Regions from separate parts of the Virgibacillus sp. DJP39 genome, predicted to be linked through region 1. Evidence: riboswitches for the same ligand, from Rfam matches in the RefSeq annotation. Region 1 holds a riboswitch; each other region holds the start of a gene.
What was found. Region 1 has a riboswitch for S-adenosylmethionine ahead of ACOI1D_RS10420 (LLM class flavin-dependent oxidoreductase). Riboswitches for the same ligand answer to the same signal wherever they lie in the genome.
Positions count from the first base shown of each region.

Region 2: linked by a shared signal. The riboswitch ahead of ACOI1D_RS12945 (homocysteine S-methyltransferase family protein) and the one ahead of ACOI1D_RS10420 (LLM class flavin-dependent oxidoreductase) in region 1 are both predicted to bind S-adenosylmethionine.
Region 3: linked by a shared signal. The riboswitch ahead of ACOI1D_RS19560 (aminotransferase class I/II-fold pyridoxal phosphate-dependent enzyme) and the one ahead of ACOI1D_RS10420 (LLM class flavin-dependent oxidoreductase) in region 1 are both predicted to bind S-adenosylmethionine.
Region 4: linked by a shared signal. The riboswitch ahead of ACOI1D_RS02155 (methionine ABC transporter ATP-binding protein) and the one ahead of ACOI1D_RS10420 (LLM class flavin-dependent oxidoreductase) in region 1 are both predicted to bind S-adenosylmethionine.

Region 1 is NZ_JBMERP010000026.1:9,789-15,750, forward strand. Features, by position in the region: gene ACOI1D_RS10390 (GNAT family N-acetyltransferase) at 1-465, opposite strand, end outside; gene ACOI1D_RS10395 (DUF1648 domain-containing protein) at 467-1,573, opposite strand; gene ACOI1D_RS10400 (GntR family transcriptional regulator) at 1,570-1,968, opposite strand; gene ACOI1D_RS10405 (hypothetical protein) at 2,152-2,313, opposite strand; gene ACOI1D_RS10410 (hypothetical protein) at 2,435-2,707, opposite strand; gene ACOI1D_RS10415 (PadR family transcriptional regulator) at 3,062-3,394, opposite strand; SAM riboswitch class I at 3,527-3,633, shown strand; gene ACOI1D_RS10420 (LLM class flavin-dependent oxidoreductase) at 3,735-4,787, shown strand; gene ACOI1D_RS10425 (ATP-grasp domain-containing protein) at 4,829-5,773, shown strand; gene ACOI1D_RS10430 (alpha/beta hydrolase) at 5,813-5,962, opposite strand, start outside.
Region 2 is NZ_JBMERP010000038.1:22,859-27,206, reverse strand. Features, by position in the region: gene ACOI1D_RS12950 (5-methyltetrahydropteroyltriglutamate--homocysteine S-methyltransferase) at 75-1,172, opposite strand; gene ACOI1D_RS12945 (homocysteine S-methyltransferase family protein) at 1,239-2,288, opposite strand; SAM riboswitch class I at 2,388-2,488, opposite strand; partial or broken gene proB (glutamate 5-kinase) at 2,668-3,444, shown strand; gene ACOI1D_RS12935 (fumarylacetoacetate hydrolase family protein) at 3,499-4,348, shown strand, end outside.
Region 3 is NZ_JBMERP010000103.1:3,395-9,356, forward strand. Features, by position in the region: gene ACOI1D_RS19550 (sensor histidine kinase) at 1-349, shown strand, start outside; gene typA (translational GTPase TypA) at 425-2,257, shown strand; gene ACOI1D_RS19560 (aminotransferase class I/II-fold pyridoxal phosphate-dependent enzyme) at 2,311-4,068, opposite strand; SAM riboswitch class I at 4,175-4,291, opposite strand; gene ACOI1D_RS19565 (hypothetical protein) at 4,662-4,922, shown strand; gene ACOI1D_RS19570 (hypothetical protein) at 5,150-5,467, shown strand; partial or broken gene ACOI1D_RS19575 (PQQ-dependent sugar dehydrogenase) at 5,577-5,962, shown strand, end outside.
Region 4 is NZ_JBMERP010000003.1:61,871-67,832, reverse strand. Features, by position in the region: gene sufC (Fe-S cluster assembly ATPase SufC) at 1-255, opposite strand, end outside; gene ACOI1D_RS02170 (hypothetical protein) at 581-751, opposite strand; gene ACOI1D_RS02165 (MetQ/NlpA family ABC transporter substrate-binding protein) at 973-1,827, opposite strand; gene ACOI1D_RS02160 (methionine ABC transporter permease) at 1,840-2,508, opposite strand; gene ACOI1D_RS02155 (methionine ABC transporter ATP-binding protein) at 2,498-3,529, opposite strand; SAM riboswitch class I at 3,694-3,806, opposite strand; gene ACOI1D_RS02150 (thioredoxin family protein) at 3,883-4,194, opposite strand; gene ACOI1D_RS02145 (toprim domain-containing protein) at 4,208-4,567, opposite strand; gene gcvH (glycine cleavage system protein GcvH) at 4,695-5,078, opposite strand; gene ACOI1D_RS02135 (arsenate reductase family protein) at 5,109-5,465, opposite strand.

The sequences.
Region 1 (5,962 bases):
CTGCACAACGTCACGCCAGACACCATCCAGTTTCCCAATTCTTTCCTGAGTCCCCATTTTACGAAAACCCAGCTTCTCATGTAATGCCATGCTATTTTTATTTTCCGGGAAAATCCCAGAGGTTAACGTCCAAAATCCATTTTCCTCACTTGTTTTAATCAATGCTTCAAGAAGTCTACTGCCTAGCCCTTGACCTACGCTTTCAATCCGCAAATATATACTCACCTCCGCTACACCTGCATAAGCGGCACGAGATGAAGCAGGAGTCAATGCTGCCCAACCGACCACTCGATCCCCTTCACGTGCAACCAGCCTGCAAGATGAAATATGATCACGGTCCCACTCTTCCCATGTAGGAACTTTTGTCTCAAAGGTTGCATTTTTTGTATCTATTCCTTCTTGAAATATCGCAAGCACTTGTGTTGCGTCACTTTTGCGCATCGTATCCATTAATAGTGTCTTCATATTAAGCTCCTAACAATAGTGGTATTCCAATAGCACCAGCAATGATGATTAGAATTATTATCCATGATAACGGGTGTGCCCAGTTATTTGTCCAACCGACTCCAAAACGTTTCTCTAAAAAGATAGAGGGATCATTTCTATTATAGTAAAATACCCCTAGCTTCCAATACTGATCATCATCTCTATCAATCACTTTGCCATTTTGTCCCGTACTTGTTTTCAGGCGACTGCCACCCTGCCCTGTTGTAATTGAGAGCACAATTGCCCATACAGTTAATCCAATTGTCAATACAAGTGGGGCAATAACCAGTACCTGTTGATTTATTGTGAAAATAAAAGAAAATTGGATAATAGTAAACAAGATTGTCGTAGCAATTCCGGTACTTATTATATATGCGGACCATCTGCGCCTAAAAATAACATTTTTACGCATGGATTCTTCCGGTTGCTCGGCATTCACTTGTTGCTTTGCTTTAGAAATCATGGTGTTTAAAAAGATAAACAATAGCGTTAAATAGATCTGCATAATTGGCATGACCAATAACGTACGATATGATTTAGTTGAGTAGTTGGTCACATCTCCACTAAAGTTATATTGCATCGGGATTTTCTCAGGTATTCGTTCATAAAATCGAAACGTGATAAAAATTGATGCAAATGCAATAATAAAAGATAAGACAAACCAAAAATTCGAGTACGTAAGCTTTTGATCACGAAATTGAGTATTTACTACAAGCCTTTGCGACTTTTTTTCTGACCAGTTCTGACTCTTCTTCAACACCTTCATCTCACGATGGAACTTAAGGTAAATTAAAAAGCTTGCCACAATAAATACGGCAATTACTAGTGAAAAAAGAATGCTCATCGTTTCCTCATTTTCAATCGAGGAGCCCAGGACAAGAAATATAATTGCTACGACTGCACTCAATATACCCGTCAAAAAAGCATATTGTTTCCGCATCTTTTTTAAGCCTGTGCTGTTATAGACATCTTCTGGAATTGACACACCAAAGCTTTCTGTCTTTCTGGTCCAATATGGAATAAACATCAGGGATATAAAGACCGGAACCAAAATTATCAAAAGTAAAAAAATCATCATTGCATTCATTCCTCGCCACCTTCTTCCTCTTGAAATTCACGATACAATCCCTTACACAGTTGTATAAATTCCTTCTCACTTATATCCCGGCATACGGATTCTGCTATTAACGGATGCAGTATATGTTTAAGCTGTTTTATATGATCACTATCCGCTTTAGGCACACCATCAGGATGAACAACAACACCCTTTTGACGATGGATTAAGATAAATCCTTCCTGTTTCAACTGCTGATATGCCTTGTTTACTGTATGAAGATTTATTCCAATATCTGCAGCAAGTGAACGCACGGACGGCAATCCCTCACCTGGCAGAATTTCTTTTCTTGCTATACCTGCTATTATCTGGTTTTTTAACTGCGTATAAATGGGTTCTGTTGCTTCTAAATCAAGATTGATATACACATTGAACCACCTCATTCTTTTTTTGCACATCTGTTATATAAACAGTATAACAGATAGCACAAAAAACGAGAAGAAAATAGTTTAATAAACTGTTAAATTTTCCAGCTTTTCTTCCACTTTTTGTTCCCTGACAACAATCCTATACACCCCATTAAAAGTAATCCAACCCTTGTATATGTAAATTTAAAACGGTATCGAAGAAATAATATTGCGTAAAATCCTGATAAAAAATACGAGATATGAAACACCTATGCTTCCATGAAAAAAACTCAGTTCTGCCAGTACACCAAGCGCTATACAAATTATTAGAAAGAACCAATCACTCTTATTAGTTTGAACATCCATTCCTACCCCACCTTATATTGTTATTCTATATACTTAGTAGTTCTATGTATACAAACAAAAAAATATATTTAACAGACTAGAGGGATTTGAGATTTCATTACAAGGACTAAATAGCCCCCGTTTATACTGAAGCCTTTCTTCCCCATTGGTAGCCAATCCAGCTTACCGGGTAAAGAAACCCAGTTGTTATGACGCATGCAGCTATAAACGGCACACTCAGAAGAGGTTGAAACCATTCAAGTGGAATAAGCTTAAAAATAGTTAAATACATCAATACTAAATTAGGCACAATTGATATTACAAAGGTTTTCCTTAACAACTTATGCCCTCCATGACCAAATTCCCTACCAATCTCATAGCCAATTAAGCTCCAGAAAAGGATATAGGCAAACATTATGATGGAAGGCATCGCGGTAAGCCTTAACCATATTAAATCAATCCATTTCCATTTAAAAACATTATAGCTTAACGTTAATAAACTACCACCTATAAAAAAGCCAATATTGACTAGAATAAATAGCCACTGTGTCCTTTTTGGAGTAGCAGTTGCTTCTTCTTTCCAAACTTCCGCAATTTCACGTGGTGATCCTGTCTTGAGACAATTTTCTCGTACTTGTGTCCCTCTTCTACCGACTCTTCCTGTAATAGCTCGTAAACGTGCATCTCATAGTCTGCCAGTATTTTCTGTTTATCGGGGTGATGGCCAATCTCTTATCTAATTCCTGGAAAAATTGCTGATTCACTAAACTCATGATTCATTTCTCCCAATTAAATTATTCATTACCTGTACATAACGATGCCATTCGCTCGTTTTCTCATCTAAAATCTTTTTTCCTTCTGTTGTAATTCGGTAATATTTACGCGCAGGCCCCTTTTCCTGATTTTCCCAATAAAACTCAATATACTCTTGTTTTTCAAGCTTGTGCAGTGCTGGGTAAAGTGTACCCTCTTTCACCTGGAAATGGTGATCACTTCTTCTATCCATTTCCTTCACCAATTCATACCCGTACATATCCCGATCATTCAACAGCTGGAGTATAAGAAGAGATGTACTTCCTTTTACTAATTCGCGATTAAACATATTTTATCACCACCTACCTAGTATTATGAGGTATATATAAGTTTACTATATAAAAATCACATAATTTTGTAAAGTGAAACAAGGTAATTGATTTATTTCCTAGTTATCTGGTATGATTACTTTAATTGAATATTCTTATGAAGAGCGGTGGAGGGAATGGCCCTATGAAACCCAGCAACCCTTTGATCTTTTCAAAAAGGTGCTAATTCCAGCAGAGCGATTGCTCTGAGAGATAAGAGAAGCTAGTCACAAAACTTCTTCTTACCGAAGAGGTTTTTTTAGATAGTAAAGAAATTAATAACTGCACAAGCCATTTTAAAAAAACAGGGGGATAAACAGCATGAAATATGGTTTTTGGTTACCTATATTTGGGGGATGGCTACGAAACGTAGACGATGAAAATATGCCTCCAACTTTTGAATATGCTAAACAAGTCGTACAATCTGCGGAAAAATGGGGATATGATACTACATTAATTGCTGAATTATATTTAAATGATATAAAAGGAATTGAACATGATTCGATAGAAGCTTGGTCAACTGCTGCTGCACTTGCTGCTGTTACCGATAAAATTGAGATTATGGCTGCAGTTAGACCCGTTTTTCACAACCCTGCTGTCACAGCTAAAATGGCTGCAAATATCGACCATATTTCTAATGGCCGCTTTACTTTAAACGTTGTTTCAGGCTGGTGGGAAGAAGAAGCACGGCAATACAACGGAGACTTCACAGAGCATGATGAACGCTACAAACGAACAGAGGAATTTTTAGATGTATTAAAAGGTATGTGGACAGAAAAACAATTCAACTATAAAGGTAAGTTCTATGAGGTTTCAAATGCCCACTTGGAACCAAAGCCTGTACAACGACCAAACCCGATTTTATATGCAGGTGGCGAAAGTGAGCGTGGAAAACAAGTAATTGTGGATGCGTGTGATGCCTATGTAATGCATGGCGGAACGGTTGAAGAGATCAAAACCAAAGTGGAAAACATGAAAGCACTACGAGCAGAAACTGGTAAAGAACCCCTACAATCATTTGGTCTAGCTGCATATATCATTTGCCGCGATACCGAAGAAGAAGTCGTGGAAGAGTGGAAGAGAATTACCGATATGAAAGAAACAAGTGGTTACTCTGGATATGAGGATTTCGTTGGTAAATCACAGCTTGAACAACAAGTTAAACTGAACGATTACTCGGTCTCTAACAGAGGATTACGTCCCAATTTAATCGGTACACCTGAGCAAATTGCGGACCGCATTATTGAGTTTGAAAATATTGGTGTAGATCTTTTACTTCTACAGTTCTCACCTCAATTAGAAGAAATGGAAAGATTCTCAAAACAAGTAATGCCTTTGGTTGAAGAAAAGCGGAAGCTCCTTGGTCAGGGGTGACTTTAAAGAAAGCTTGCATGATAAAATAGGAGGTACTAAACATGAGTGAAAAAATTTATGTAATCCATGAAAATAATGAATGGACAGCACATTTAATAAAGCGATTGGAAGAATTAAACCTTCCTTATGAAGAGTGGCATTTAGATAAAGGCACTGTTGATTTATCTAAAGTTCCACCTGAAGGAGTCTTTTACAGCCGGATGAGCGCTTCTTCCCATACACGCGGCAATAGATTTGCACCTGAGCTCACAGAAGCCGTACTATCATGGCTTGAACGCCATGGACGTACAGTAGTTAACGGCAGTCGTGCACTCCGCCTTGAGGTAAGTAAAGTAAACCAATATACAGCACTAGATATTGCTGGTGTTAAAACACCGAAAACAATTGCGGCTGTTGGGAAAGATGAGATTATCCAGGCTGCAAAAGATTTAGATCTTCCATCTTTTATAACAAAGCATAACCGCGCTGGAAAAGGACTTGGCGTACAGCTTTTCCACTCAATTGAGGCATTAGAGGAATATCTTGATGGCCCATCATTTGACCCATCAATTGATGGAATAACACTTATCCAGGAATACATCCAAGCGCCAGAGCCTTATATAACCCGATGTGAATTTGTTGGAGGGAAATTTGTTTACGCTGTTCAAGTGGATACATCAGAAGGATTTGAACTATGCCCTGCAGATGCATGCAAAATTGACGATTTGTTTTGTCCAGTTGGTGAAGAAGTTCCTGAGAAACCAAAATTCCAGGTGATTAATAACTTCCAGGACCCTATCATACAAAAATATGAAGAATTCCTTCATAATAATGACATAAAAGTAGCTGGCATCGAATTCATTTATAACGAAAACGGTGAGATCTTCACCTATGATGTGAATACAAATACAAATTACAACTCTGATGCAGAAGCACAGGCTGATAAATATGGCATGCTAGAATTGGCAAAATATCTTGGCAGTCAACTAAGTGTTCTAAAACAGTAAACCAATATTCTATCCCCCCAGTTGTATAGGGGGGGGGTTTTATATATGTGATATGAAATCTATTCCTTGTTCTATATAAAGGTTAAAATCATCAGGATATTCATGACTTAGATCTTTAATAACTTTAAATGAATATGCGATATTATTGGTCGCTAAGATTTCAACGAACCTTTTGGTACAGTCCAAACT
Region 2 (4,348 bases), on a different contig from region 1:
TAATATACGGGATGCAACTCACCTTTGTTAATTGCATCCCGTTTCATGGTGCCTAAACTTTACTCTTATTTTTTTTAACCCCAAAATTCCTTCGCTATATCAACAACAAGTTTCAACTTCGCCCATTGCTGTTCTTCAGTTAACTTATTGCCATGGTGGGTTGATGCGAATCCACATTGTGGACTTAGGCATAACTGTTCAAGTGGAACATATTGTGAAGCTTCTTTAATGCGTGCTTTGATTGCTTCTTTGTCTTCTAATTCACCAGTTTTGGAGGTTACGACACCTAGAACTACTTGTGCACCGCCATTTGGAATATGATCTAGTGGTTTAAAATCTCCTGAACGGTCATCGTCATATTCCAGGAAGAAACCTTCAACATTTTCCTTTGCTAACAGGGTTGGTGCGATAAGTGCATAACTTCCTTCAAATGCCCAGGTAGATTGATAGTTTCCACGACATAAATGAGTTGTCACGACTAGATCTTCTGGTTTATTTTCCAAAGCACCATTAACAACACGTAATGCTAAATCAATTAGTTGTTCTCTTGAATATTTTCCGTCACTAAACGGAATATCGGGTGCGGAAAGCCCTGCAATGTAAACATCGTCTAATTGTAAATAACGTACTCCTGCTTTGTAAAATGCCTGTATTGCATCCTGATAAGCTTTTATAATGTCATTTGCATATTCTTCAATGTCTGAGTAAACAGCTTCATTTTGAATACCAACATTAAATAACTGATTTGGGCTAGGTATTGTTTGTTTCACAACTGCGCGGCCGTTAACGATTTCGTTTAATTCAACAAAGTCTTTTATATGTGGGTGGTCTGGGTTAAAAGAAACCTTTCCAGTGTTTCGTACATTGTATTTCTCTGTTTCCACTCCTTCGAACAAGTATCCCTGGTCTGGTACAAATCCTTCAAAGCCGTTTAAATGCTCAAGAAAGTCTAAGTGGAACCATGTACGTCTGAATTCACCGTCTGTAACTAATTCGAAACCAAGCTCAATTTGTTTATCAACTACCCGCTTAATTTCTTTTGTTTCAACTTCACGTAATTGTTCAGCTGTGATCGTTCCTTCTTTAAATTCTTTTCTTGCTTTGTGCAGGTTTTCTGGACGCAATAGGCTTCCAACATGATCCGCTCTGAATGGTGCTTTAGTTAAAGTAATTGACGTTGTATATTCCTACTTCCATTTATGATTTTGATGTTAAATAATGCTATGATTTAATCGGAGTTAGGCTTTTAATCGATAGCTCAAATTGTTCTCTTTTAGGGTTTCGTCTTTTCCAAATAAGAAATGTTTCTTCATGTCAGGGGAATACTTTGAATTAACTGCCTCAACACCGACAGCTTCTGCTACTGCGCGTAACATTGCTGGTGATGCCCCACAGCATAATCCGATGTAATTCACGCCTATATCCTTTGCTTCTTTTGCCCATTCTGCCAATTCATAACGATTATGATAAAGTGGGTCAAGAGCAGTCGGGAAAGTTGTTTCTGTAGGTAAATGACAACTGCATCCTCCATCAGGTAAGTTAAAGAATGTTGGATTTTCCTCCGTCGTGCGATAAGGAATCGGTAGAGCTCCAACATAACCATCCACATTATCTCTAATTTTTGCAATATATGGCTGCATTGTATCAGGTCCACGGAAACAGTTCATTCCGACTACCAAAGCACCCTTTTCTGAAAGTATTTTGCAGGATTCTTCAACACTGAATCCATCTCTTAAAATATTTTCTCCCATCAATCCTAGCGTAATAACCGCTGGAAGATCGTGCTTTAGTATTTCCTCTAATGCAATGACCGCTTCTTCGTGGTAATAAAATGTTTCCCCATTGATATAATCTACTGCTTCTTCTTTTGACCACTTAACCATCTCTGCAAAAATTTCTCTTACTTTGGTATGTGATTCGGGATCTTCAGGATCAAAGATGTTTGTATTTGATATATTGCCTGCCACTAACGCTTCTTCTACAGGGTGCTCTTTGGCAACTTCTTTAGCTAAGCGGATAGCATTTCTGTTAAGTGGTTCTAGTAAATCCTCCTTACCAATGATACGCATTTTCTCTCTATGCGCATTATATGTAAAGGCTAGCACAACATCAGATCCAGCTTTCATATAATCTCTATACGTTTCTTTCAGGGCATCAGGATTATCCAGTGCAACCTCGGGTACAAATGATCCCGCCTGTAAATATCCCCTGCGTTCTAATTCAAATAAGTAACCTTCACCTGCAATGACAGTTCCATCTTTCAGTCGATCTTCCAAACTACGCTTCATTCTTTTTCCTCCTTTTATTTCTTTTACTTTTGTATCACCAAAAATAAAAAAGCCACTTCTATAAATAAGAAGAGGCTTAGGCACCGTGGCTAGTTACTCTTCTTATCTTCAAGCCTTGCGCTTCTGGAATTGGCACAGTACAAAAGTAGTCTGTTGCCGAGGTATCAAAGGGCCAGTCCCTCCACCTCTCTGGATAAGAAAATTACATATTTAATTTGTATTTAATTAGTAGCATATATGTGATACTATTTAAAGTCAAGTAGAAAATTGAAAATTATTTATAGTTAAACAAAACGACACTGACATATACTAGCTATCAAACCATCACAGATTAACTGCCTGTCAGCTTTAAATAAATTTTTCCTGAGGAAGTGTAACTGTGAAGAAAAAGCGCATAGTTGTTAAAATTGGCAGCAGCTCTTTAACAAACGTAAAGGGTGAGATTGACCACGCAAGGTTAGATGATCATATTCAAGCGCTTGTGGAACTTCGTAAAGCAAACCATGAAGTAATTTTGGTCTCTTCAGGTGCAGTAGCAGCTGGATTTATAAGATTAGGTTATTCTTCTATACCGAGTACTATCAAAAGGAAACAGGCAGCGGCAGCAGTTGGCCAAGGTTTATTAATTCAATCCTATATAGAAAAATTCAGGGATTTAGAGATTGTTCCTGCACAGTTGTTATTAACACGGGATGACTTTTCAGACCCCGAACGATTCAGAAATGCACTTTCTACTATAACAGAGCTTTTAGACCACGGGATTTTACCGATAATAAATGAAAATGATACTGTTGCTATTAATGAGTTAACTTTTGGTGATAATGATATGTTATCCGCGCTTGTTAGTGGGTTTGTTAATGCTGATCAATTAATTATCTTGACGGATATTAATGGACTGTATGATGAAAATCCAAAAACAAACCCATTAGCAAAAAGATTGGATTATATTGAAAACATTGACGATGAAATGATGGAAGCAGCAGATAGTTCAGGTTCTAAATTTGGAACTGGTGGAATGAAGTCAAAGCTTCTTGCAGCAAAAACTGCTATGTCGTTGGGCGTGCCCATCTTTATCGGTGATGGGAGAGGGGAAAAGAAGTTGCTTGATATTTTAGATGGCTCAGGTGATGGCACTTATATATCTAATCCCTCAATCGAATACAGTGACGCAAGCAAATAAAACGTTTTTAACACACGAGGAGAGGTTTTAATGAAGCTAGTTAGCTATAAACATAAAAGTGAAGAACATGGAACTTTTAGAATTGGTTGTATGGTAACGAATAAAGTCGTTGATTTGCAGGAAAGTTATTGTGCATTATTAATTTCCAAAGGAGACAAGGAGTCTGCCCAGTTGATTGATAATCTGCTCCCGGCTGATCCTTCTTTATTCTTCTCAATGGGTGAAAGTGCATTGAAGAGGGCAGAGGAAGCTTTTGATTACAGTGTGGGTCAATCAGGTGAAAAGATGACATTTAATCAGGATGAAGTCAGTTTAGGGAACCCGATTGCATCTCCTTCAAAGATTATATGTGTTGGAAAAAACTACGCAGAACATGCTTTGGAGATGGAAAGTGATATTCCTGAATTCCCAGTCCTTTTCGCAAAGTTCAGTAATGCTTTAATTGGTCCAGAAGATACTATACAAAAATCGTCTTTTACAGAAAAACTTGATTATGAAGTGGAACTAGCGGTAGTCATTGGTGAAAAGGCATCACATATAAGTAAGGATAATGCGCTAAAGTATGTAGCAGGGTACACAATTGCAAATGATATCTCTGCACGTGACCTGCAAAAAAGAACGCCGCAATGGCTTCAGGGTAAGACGTTAGACAATAGTACTCCGGTTGGCCCATGGGTTGTGACTCCTGAGGAAGCTGGCAATCCATCCAATTTGTTCATTCGCTCATTTGTTAACGGCGAGAAACGTCAGGAATCTAATACGAGCAACATGATTTTCGATGTTCCGTTCTTAATAGAATTTATCTCAGGCTTAATTACACTCAACCCTGGTGATATTATTTTAACGGGTACACCAAATGGGGTAGGAGTTGCTATGAATC
Region 3 (5,962 bases), on a different contig from region 1:
TTTACACGAAGTGGATGAAACACTGGATGTGCATGTTGACCCTGAAAAACTATTGCGTGCCTTGTTGAATATAACGTTTAACGGAATCCGCCATGCGAACTCTAAGGTAGTAATAAATGTCAGGCAAATTAACCGCATGATTACAATTAGTATTGAAGATGATGGGGAAGGTATAGACAAAGAGCTAATGCCTCAAATTTTCCATCGTTTTATTAAAGGTAATAAAGGAGAGACGGGACTTGGTCTTGCAATTGCACGTGCAATTGTACAACAATCAGGCGGAAATATTACGGTTGGTACCTCAGAACTTGGTGGTGCTAAATTTATCGTAGCGTTCTCAGAAAAATAAAATTTTGAAATAGTGACAAAGTGTGATACAATATTATAGTTTGAGTTATCTGTAACGGAAGAGGAGCGTACTAATATGCAATTAAGAGAAGATATTCGGAATATCGCGATCATCGCCCACGTTGACCATGGTAAAACTACACTTGTGGATCAATTATTAAAATACTCGGGTACATTTCGTGAAAATGAACAAGTGGAAGAACGAGCTATGGATTCAAATGATATTGAGCGTGAACGCGGAATTACGATTCTCGCTAAAAACACAGCGATTAAATATAATGATATAGCGATCAATATTTTAGATACACCAGGACATGCTGATTTTGGCGGAGAAGTGGAACGTATCATGAAAATGGTTGACGGTGTTTTGTTAGTCGTTGATGCATATGAAGGGTGTATGCCACAAACACGATTTGTTTTAAAGAAAGCATTAGAACAAAAACTTACTCCAGTAGTAGTGTTAAATAAAATTGACCGTCCAGGAGCGCGTCCAAGTGAAGTAATTGATGAAGTGCTTGACTTATTCATCGAACTTGGAGCTGATGATGAGCAGTTGGAATTCCCTGTTGTTTATGCATCCGCGTTAAATGGTACATCAAGTGATCAACCTGATAAACAAGAAGAAACAATGGACCCTGTTTTCAAGACGATTTTAGAAAATATTCCAGCACCAGCTGATACGTCAGTAGACCCTTTGCAATTCCAGGTAGCGTTACTTGATTACAATGATTACGTTGGAAGAATCGGTGTAGGCCGTGTATTCCGTGGAACAATGAAGGTAGGACAGCAAGTTGTTTTAATGAAGGAAGATGGGACACAGAAAGCATCCCGTATTTCTAAATTATTCGGTTTCATTGGCCTGAAGCGTATCGAAATTGAAGAAGCAAAGGCAGGAGATATTGTTGCAGTTGCAGGGCTTGAGGATCTAAACGTTGGGGAAACAATTTGCCCACCGGATCATCCGGAAGCTCTACCATTCCTTCGCATTGATGAGCCAACTTTACAAATGACTTTCCTTGTAAACAACAGCCCATTTGCAGGAAAAGAAGGTAAGTATTTAACATCAAGAAGAATAGAAGAGCGTTTATTAAAGCAACTTGAAACAGATGTTAGTCTGCGTGTTGATCCAACAGAATCACCAGACGCATGGGTTGTTTCAGGTCGTGGAGAACTGCACCTATCTATTTTAATTGAAAATATGCGTCGTGAAGGCTATGAGTTACAGCTTTCTAAGCCACAGGTAATCATCAGAGAAATTGATGGTCAAAAATGTGAACCAGTAGAGCGTGTACAGGTTGATGTTCCTGAGGAATACACTGGTGGTGTAATGGAATCACTTGGTGCACGTAAAGGTGAAATGGTTGATATGATAAACCATGGTAATGGTCAGGTTCGTATTGAATTTAAAGTTCCTTCACGCGGATTAATTGGTTATGCTACCGAATTCATGTCTCAAACACGTGGTTATGGAATTCTAAACCATACGTTTGATAAGTATGAACCAATCATCAAAGGTCAAGTTGGTGGTAGAACGAAAGGTGTTCTAGTTGGACTTGACACTGGAAAAGCATCCACATACGGTATCATGCAATTGGAAGACCGTGGTGTAATCTTTGTTGAACCAGGTACAGAACTATATGCTGGTATGATTGTTGGCGAGCATAATCGTGACAATGACTTAACAGTTAATATAACAAAAGAAAAGCATTTGACAAACGTTCGTTCAGCAAATAAAGACCAAACGTCTACGATTCGAAAAACAAGAACAATGTCGTTAGAGGAAGCAATTGAGTACCTTAATGACGATGAATATTGTGAAGTAACACCTGAATCAATTCGTTTACGTAAAAAAATCCTGAACAAAAGTGAACGTGAAAGAGCTTCAAAGAAATCAACTTCTATAGGATAAATAAAAACAGTGAGAGCTAATTAATTTAAGCTCTCACTGTTTTTTTGGTTCATTTACACTTCAACAGGTGTATTGGCAGGATTGTTCCCTCGTACACGGATAGCTTCCTGATAAGGATTTTTGTTTGAAACGAGAGTAATTCCAGCTGCACCAGCTTGGTCTGTAAGATGATCATCGGCTAATGGATTTTCAACCCACAGAATTCTACCCTGTTTGTTGATGAGCTGTTCAATTGTTGTTGGCAAAACCTTACCGTTTAACCATACTGCATCAACGCCATAAGGGACTTCGTCAAGCTGTTTATAGGATTCCTGACCAAGGATTTTTTCTTCTGATTCGCTAATCGCTACAAGATGGAAACCGAGATTTTTAAGTTGTTCAGCACTACTGTAGTGACTACTTGACGAATCATCAAGGCCAAATACTGCTATTACTTTTTTGCTTACTGCCCCATTGTCCCGTTTAAAAGGAGAGCCTACTAACCATTTAATGGCGTCGTCTGTAGAGGAACTGATTGTTTCAGCTGAATTTGTTGCTTTAGCTATGGCTTGATCCAAATCTGCTAAAATGTCTTCAGTGGATTCAATTCCGATAGATAAACGAACCAGTTCCTCTGTAACACCGCTTTGTTTTAAACCCTCTTCACTTAGCTGTTGATGGGTTGTTGAAGCTGGATGAATAATAAGCGATTTTGCGTCGCCAACATTCGCAACATGCGACCAGAGTGTCACACTGTCAATCAGCTTTTTGCCTGCCTCAAGACCACCTTTAACCCCAAAGGTTATTACGGATCCAAATCCATTGTTAAAATATTTTTTTGCCAAACTGTGAGATGGATGGTCTTTAAGTCCAGGATAATTCACCCACTCGACTGCTGGATGTTTCTCTAGGTATGCAGCGACTTCCTTTGTATTCTTATTGTGACGTTCAATACGTAAATGTAATGTTTCTAAGCCTTGTAAAAGTAAAAATGCACTGTGTGGACTTAAGGCCGCGCCAATATCACGGAGAAGTTGAACCCGTAATTTAATTGCGAATGCTGCCGGGCCTACGTCAATATAACGGAGTCCATTATAGCTTTCATCGGGTTCAGTAAATCCAGGGAACTTTTCATTATCAAAATTAAAACGGCCCCCATCAACAACAACACCGCCAATCGTTGTACCATGACCACCAATCCATTTGGTTGCAGAATGTACCACGATGTCAGCACCGAAAGTGAGTGGTTTTGTAACATATGGAGTTGCAAATGTATTATCAATAATTAATGGGATGCCATGCTCATGGGCGATTGCTGCGACGGTTTCAACATCGAAAACATTAAGACTTGGGTTCGTAATAATCTCTCCAAAAACAGCTTTTGTTTTATCAGTCAGTGCTGCACGGATTTCTTCTGGATCGGTAGCATTAACGAATTTAACATCTATTCCATAGCGTGGTAACGTATTCGCAAACAGACTGTATGTCCCGCCATATAAATTACTATCTGCAACAATCTCATCACCTGCACCAGCCACGTTTAAAATTGCAAGTGTAATTGCGGCCATACCAGAAGATGTTGCGACAGCAGCAACACCATCTTCAAGCAAAGCTATTCGTTGCTCAAAAACATCTACTGTAGGATTTCCAATGCGAGTATAGATATTTCCGGGTTCTGCAAGACCAAATAAGTTTTGTGCATGTTCTGTATCGCGAAATAAATAGGAAGTTGTTTGATAGATAGGGACAGCTCGTGAACCTGTTGTTGGGTCAGGTTGCTGACCTCCGTGAAGCAGTACTGTTTCCGGGTTGTGAAGATTGAAATTTGACATTAATAATTCCTCCTTTAGTGGTAGGCTATTAATGGTCTGGGAGTATAAAAAGGAGGGAAAATAAAAAACCACCTTCCTAAGAAGAGGGCGTTTGTAACCGGTCCTCCCCTTATCTTCCAGATCATTATTGACCTGTAGGATTTAGCACCTTTCACAGCTAAAGTATAGCCAGATGGTTGCTGGGCTTCACAGGGCCTATTCCCTCCGCCGCTCTTGATAAGAGTTATTTGAATTTAACGATAATTATATATCCAATAGTTACTTCCGTCAACCATTAATTTATAAAAAATTGTTGTAGGTTATAAAAATCTATAGACCTTGTCCTAGCCTAACTTCGGGATATACACTATCACTCCGAGTAAGATGTGTTATCTACTCAACCATGGATACAAAAAATAATAATTCATTTTTTCAGAGTTATCTATGAATTATTGGATTTATGGTAAAATAAATATAAATTTAGTACAGAATCTAATTTTGAGAAGGCTTTCATTGCTGTGTTTACCATTTTTTCAGCCCCTTACTTTTTAACCGCAATTCTCGTAGGGATAACTGTATTAAGTTAATGTACTATATTTAAGGGGTAATGAAATTTGGATATATTTTTGTTGGTTATGATTGTTTTTTTCAGCTCTGTAGCTTTTTATTCAATACATCTATTCCTGCCAAAAAAGAAGAAACTTAAATATGTTATTTGTTCGGTTTTTATCTTATTTAGCATTTGTGCTTGGTTATATGTCTGGTTTGGAAAAGGATGGGTGGCATCTGCAGTATACGGAACCACATCATTAATCCTTGGGGTGATTTTGTCCACTATTGCCTTAACTTTTGATTTATATGATAAAAAGAAATAGTGAAATCCATAGATTATTATCAATAATTCCTTCTACATGAGGCCAACGGAATAAAGATTTCATAAGCCAAACTGGAAGGTTATTACTTAATCCAGCTAAACAGTTTTATTTTTCTATAAGGTATATGAATAAATCAGAGCTTGTATGTAAAAAGCATTAGTGAATAAGAGTCAGAGACTTTTTAGTGATTTTGTTCGTCAGATATACCAAGAAAGGATAGGGTTATCATGAGAAAAATATTAGCACTTGCGTCTATGGTAATTCTTCTGTTCGTTATGAGTTGTGTTAACGACAATGAAGCAAACTTTCAAGGGGAAATTATTGAAATGAAAGAAGAAAGTATCCTTGTAGCAAATAGTGAAGTAGACCCAGAAGCAAGCTATCCAACTTATGATATTTTGGTGGATAACAAAACTGAAATCAGTGGAGAGGTTGCAATTTTTTCAGAGTTGAAGTCAGGCCAAAAAGTAAAAATTTGGGTTGTAGATGTTGGACCTAATAATCAAATTGATAACAAAGTAGCGGATAAAATCATTGTTCAGTGAAGATATATCCAAGCAAAAAAGCGGACACCAGGAACGTTATTTTATGGGATTTGAAGCTTATACAAAACAACGTTAAACTATAGCAAACAAAACTAAGTTGGGAGAGATAATGTTGAAAACTTTCTTTGCAGCATTCTGTTTACTTTTTTTACTAGTTGGTTGTTCAGAAGAAACAGTTGATAAACAAACTCCACCCAACAGTAATGCGGAATTCAGCGTTATTGCAAAAAATTTAAATGAACCGTGGGAAATACAACTTATAAACGAAACGTTCTATATTAGTGAAAGAACTGAAGCAATTGTAACAGTAGAAAATGGGGATCAGACAAGGAAAACAGTTAACTTTGACCAAGAAATATCAAATCAGGCAGAAGCTGGCCTGCTGGGTATAGCCATTAATGAACCAAAAGAAGCCTTTGCTTATTATTCCTATCAGGAAAATGGAGAATATTTTCAACGTGTTATTAGAATGAGAGAAACCAAAAATAGTTGGCA
Region 4 (5,962 bases), on a different contig from region 1:
AAATAGACCAGCACGAGCACGTTCATCTACTTCCATTTCTAAAACGTCCTTGCCATCTAAATGTACACTTCCTTCTGTTATCTCGTACTTAGGATGTCCCATAATTGCGGATGCTAGTGTCGATTTACCAGTTCCATTTGGGCCCATAACAGCGTGGAATTCGCCACCTTTTATCGTTAGGTTTACACCTTTTAATATTTCACTATCTTCAATTGATACATGAAGATTCTTTATTTCTAGCGTTGATCCTGCCATATCGATACCTCCAGTTACTTTTTTATATTAATTTTTCAAATGGATTGTTTATATCCATTCTCAATTTATTCTCATTATAATCTTAAAGCATTTTGCAATTATTATCAACTGTTACAACTATGTACATCTTAGGTATAGAAGACCTTATTTCTCATGATTCTAAAATAATTGAAACTATGGGTGCACATTCTTACAGTTTGTCCCAATATGACACATTTTTACATGTTAACTGAGAAATCATTTTGTCCGGTACTCTTGAAGTTTTATTGAAAAAGAAAAATTGGCAGTGTGAAATTTTCACACTACCAACATCGTAAAATTTATTTTATTTGTGTAATTGGCTTACAAAATCGGCAGTTATGTTTTTGCATTTTTCATAATCATTTTGACGTCTCTTTTCGACTGCAATTTGATTCTCGAGCTTTCGACTGTACTCCGCAAACCCCATTTTATGTGAGCTTTGCATCGCTTTCTCCATTTCTGGAGTGTAATTCATTCGTATACCACTATAAATAGTGAATCATCCTTTCGATTTAATTACAAGAACTATTTTATCATATATACATTACCCTTCACAAAAGGCAAATAAACCTAGGATGACCGATTGAATTGAATAATTCGTCAGAATATAAAGATAACAACTTTATTCTTACTACTAAAGCCATTTTCTTTCATTTACTTATTATTACTACAAATTTACTTACAAATTCAGAAAAGTTATTTCTTTCCGTCTACTGGGACAACTGCTCCATCAAATTCATTAACGATGTAATCTTGGATTTCTTTAGAATGTAACACATCGACTAACGTGTTTAATGCCTTGTTCTCTTTGTCTTCTGTTTGAACAGCAATTACATTCACATATGGAGATTCATCGCCTTCTAAGATTAAAGAATCTTCCATAGGATTAAGCTCAGCTTGAATTGCATAATTTGTGTTGATTGCAACTAATGCGTCCTCTTCAGACTTATACATATCAGGTAAAAACGCTGCATCAATATCTGCAGAGAATTCCAAGTTTTTTGGGTTTTTAACAATGTCGTCAACAGTCGCTTCGATCTTGTTAACACCTTCTGCCAACTCAATTAATCCTTTACTTTCTAACAGAGAAAGTATTCGTCCATGATCAGCAACTGAGCGACTCATAATTACCTCAGTTCCCTCTGGAATTTTTTCAACACTATCGATGTTTTGAGAGTAAATTCCAATTGGTTCGATATGAATGCCACCAATTGAAGTAAAGTCATATCCCAGCTCTTCTTTTTGGTTATTTAAATAAGGAATGTGCTGGAAATAGTTCGCATCCAAATCACCACTTGCTAAATCTTGGTTAGGTAGTACATAATCCTGGTACTCTTCAATTTTCAATGTAATTCCTTTTTCTTCGAGAATTGGTTTAACTTGTTCTAAAATTTGCGCGTGTGGCACACTGGATGCTCCAACTTTGATAACTTCATTACTTTTTTTCTCGGAACTATTGGTAGTTTCTTGACTGCTTTCTTCTTTGCTACCTCCACAAGCTGCTAATGCTAATACTAATAAAATTGAAACTAATGCTAAAATCTTTTTCATTATTCTCGCTCCTTATCTTTTATCTAATTTGTTGGATATAAAGTCTCCAATGAACTGAAATATAAACACAATAATTACAATCAAAATGGTACAGACCAGTACGACATCAAAATCATGACGTTGGAACCCGTAGAAATACGCATAGTTTCCAAGTCCTCCTGCACCAATGACTCCAGCCATTGCGGTATAACCAATTAATGCTATTGCTGTAACCGTCAGGCCCGACACAAGTGCTGGCATTGACTCAGGTAACAATACACGAAAAATAATTGTACGGGTTTTCGCTCCCATAGCCTTTGCTGCCTCGACTACACCCTTGTCAACTTCCTTTAACGCTATTTCAACCAACCTACCATAAAATGGTGCTGATCCAATTATTAAAGCTGGCAGTGCCGCGTTTGGACCTCGTATGGTACCAATTAAAAACTCGGTAAACGGGAATAATAGTAGGATCAAAATTATGAATGGAATAGCACGAAAAACATTTACAATAGCCGCTACCAAAAGATTAACCGACTTATTTTGCCATATTCCATCTTTTGCAGTCAGATATAGTAGCAGGCCAAGAATAATTCCTATGATAAATGTTCCAATCAAGGAAAGAATAGTCATATAAAATGTTTCGTAAGTAGCCAGCCAAAAATCCTGTACATCTAAATTTGGAAATAACTTAGTGAGCATCTCGAATCACCTCAACTTCCACAGAGGTGCCATCATTCACAAAACTTATTGCTTTATCTAGCTCAGCATCTTCCCCATCCATTCGGACAAATAGCGTTCCGTATGCGCCTCGCTGTGTCTGGGTTATTTTACCTTGCAATATTGTAATATCAATGTTGTACGTTTTTGCAAGATGACTTATTAAAGCCTGATTTGTTGTTTCACCAATAAAATGAAGACGTACAATTCTCCCCTGGTCGTAGCTTTCAATAAGCTGATTGATACCTTCATTTTCATCATCAGTACCCATCACCTGCTGAACAAATTTCTTTGTAACCTGTTGTTGTGGTCTTAAGAAGATATCGAGAACATCTCCTTGCTCGACTATCTTACCGTTTTCCATAACAGCAACCTGATTACATATTTTTCGGATAACATGCATCTCATGAGTTATTAAGATAATTGTTAAGCCAAGCTTTTCATTAATATCCACCAATAAATCCAGAATAGAATTCGTTGTTTCTGGATCCAGTGCAGAGGTTGCCTCATCACAAAGTAAAACTTTAGGATTGTTGGCCAATGCTCTTGCAATACCGACTCGTTGCTTCTGACCACCACTCAACTGTGATGGATATGCATCCTCTCGACCAGCCAGTCCTACTAAACCAATTAACTCAGTGACGCGTCGTTCGCGTTCAGACCTTGATACCCCAGCTATTTCAAGTGGAAAAGCGATGTTATCTCTTACGGTCCTAGACCATAAAAGATTAAAGTGCTGAAAGATCATTCCAATCTCTTGCCTGGCAATACGCAGCTGTTTGGTGTTAAGTGCAGTAATCTCTTGTTCATCAATTACTATCCGACCACTCGAAGGTTCTTCAAGACGGTTTAACAGGCGTACAAACGTACTCTTACCGGCACCACTGTAGCCAATAACACCAAATATTTCACCCTCTTTTATTGTCAACGACAGATCATCGACTGCACGAATTGTTGATTTATTTGCTACAAATTGTTTACGTAAACCTTCAATTGAAATCATGTCAAACCTCCTTATGTCAAACATATTATTTTTAGAAAACTTGGCTTATCGCCAAGCCTTAGTTACATTTTTGCAGAATGAAAGTTTTATACTTTCATTACCAAAACCCAAAAAACGCCCTTCTGTAAGAGAACAGAAAGACGTTAAAAATAAGTCTTTACGTCCCCCCATCTGTCAAAGCAGCTGCTTTGCAGGAGTTAGCACCTTTCAAACAATAAATTGTTTGAAGGTTGCCGCGGTTTCTTAGGGCCAGCCCCTCCACCGCTCTAGATAAGAGAGTAAAATTATTCATTTAGTGTAAAAAGTATAAATCATATCCTACCACCTGTTTAAAGGTCTGTCAACATAAAAAATCAGGTCGCGAAAAGCTGTGGCTCATATTTTACTAAATAGCTATATATATTAGCTATTGATCGAAATGCATATATCTTTTCTTTAACCTGACTTTGGTCAACTACCAATAGACATGGAACACTTTCAACCTGCACTTCCTGCATGAATTCAGGATGTACGGATGCATTCATTTCGAAAAAAATATCCTCTTTATGGACTGATTCAATTTTGTTTAGCATTGTTTTAGCTAAGTGACACGTACCACAAAAAGGGGTATAAATATACAACAAAAAATGATCTTGCTGTAACACTTTATCTGTTATTGGTTGCATTACTATCACCTAATCACATAGTTAAATAGATAGGATTAACATCAATTCTTTTGTTTATTAATCCTATCGCAAGAATCGATCTTGGAGTTGTGGCTACTTCACGATACTCACTGCTCACATGAATATGCTCAGCATGCGGGAGTTCACGAGATAATTGCTTACGAAGCTTTATACCAGCAGCATCTTCATCTGCAAGAATAAAAACTTCTTTGTTATATAAATCATATGTGTCTAACATCTCATCAAATTTCGCTACCCCAAGAGTCCCGTTTGTACAGATAATCGTAATTGGTTCGCTGATTATCTTTTCAATCTGCTTCTTATCAGTTAATCCTTCAACAATAATTACTTTTTCAGATTCAGGTGTTATCATGACATATCACTCCTCATGAAATCAAGCCAAAACTTTCATACTATATTAATATGATGATAATAAGGCTGACTATACACCTTTTTAAGCAAGGAGCCAGTCAGCCTTTAATAATTATTGTTTAATTATATTAATCTTCTTCAATTACTGCTTCGTATTTTTCAGCAGTTAGCAATTCATTTAATTCTGATTCATTTGATAGTTCTACTACTACCATCCATGCTTTTTCATATGGAGACTCATTAACGAACTCTGGGCTATCTTCTAAATCTTCGTTGATTTCAACAACTTTTCCACTTACAGGAGCGTATAGTTCAGAAACGGTTTTAACTGATTCAACACTACCAAAAGGTTCATCAGCTTCTATGTCGTCCCCAACTTCTGGGAGTTCTACAAATACGATATCACCTAGTTCTGATTGTGCAAAATCTGTAATTCCAATTCGCACCTTTCCATCTTCTTTTTTTACCCATTCATGTTCCTCTGAATACAATAAGTCTTTTGGTAAGCTCATTAAAATCCCTCCGATAATAAGTTCTGGTTCCTAATGCCATGTATGATTAAAGATGTCTTCTTTAAATCCAATTGTAACCTTTTTGCCATCTGTGGTAATTGGTCGTTTTATTAACATACCATCAGAAGCTAAAATTTTGGCCATTTCCTCGTCAGATGCACCGCTGATTTCATCCTTGATATTTTTTTCCCGATAACTTTTCCCACTAGTGTTGAAAAACTTCTTAGCAGGAAGGTCACTTTTGTTCATCAAATCTAAAATATCCTGTTCTGAAGGTGTATGGTCAACAATATGTACACTAGTATAATCGATATTGTGATCATCTAGCCATTTCTTCGCTTTCTTGCAAGTGCCACAATTAGGATACCAATAAAATGTTAAAGCCACAAGCATTCCCCCAAACATTTCAATTACTGCCTATTTATTATAGCAAAATTGTACTTGATGGTCGAAAGAATTGTTTTAATTATAGGCTCTTTTCGTAAGTTTGTTGCACTTTAAGCTTTGCAGTTGATACATACTGCGACGTAATGTACCGCTGCGGAAATACACTACGCTTTCCGCGGGAGGCTTCGTGTATTTCCTTCGCTGTCGTAGTACTTAACAAGCGGTCATTCATCTAATCTTACTGATTGGAGCGGAGGGCAGTCGACTCCTGCGGGAACAGCACGTGTCTGAAGACCCCGCAGCGGTGGTTTCCCGCGAGGAGTCTGAAGCCGTGCCCGCGGAAAGCGACTGCCCGTAGCGGAAATCAATCTAGCGATAAATTACGTCGTAGTTTATACATTTTGTGTCAAAACAACTATCTTTTTGAAAACAGCCTTATTAGTAGAAAACCTTGGTTGTACTTATGGAGAAAGGAAATTTTTTATACTTTCCTTACT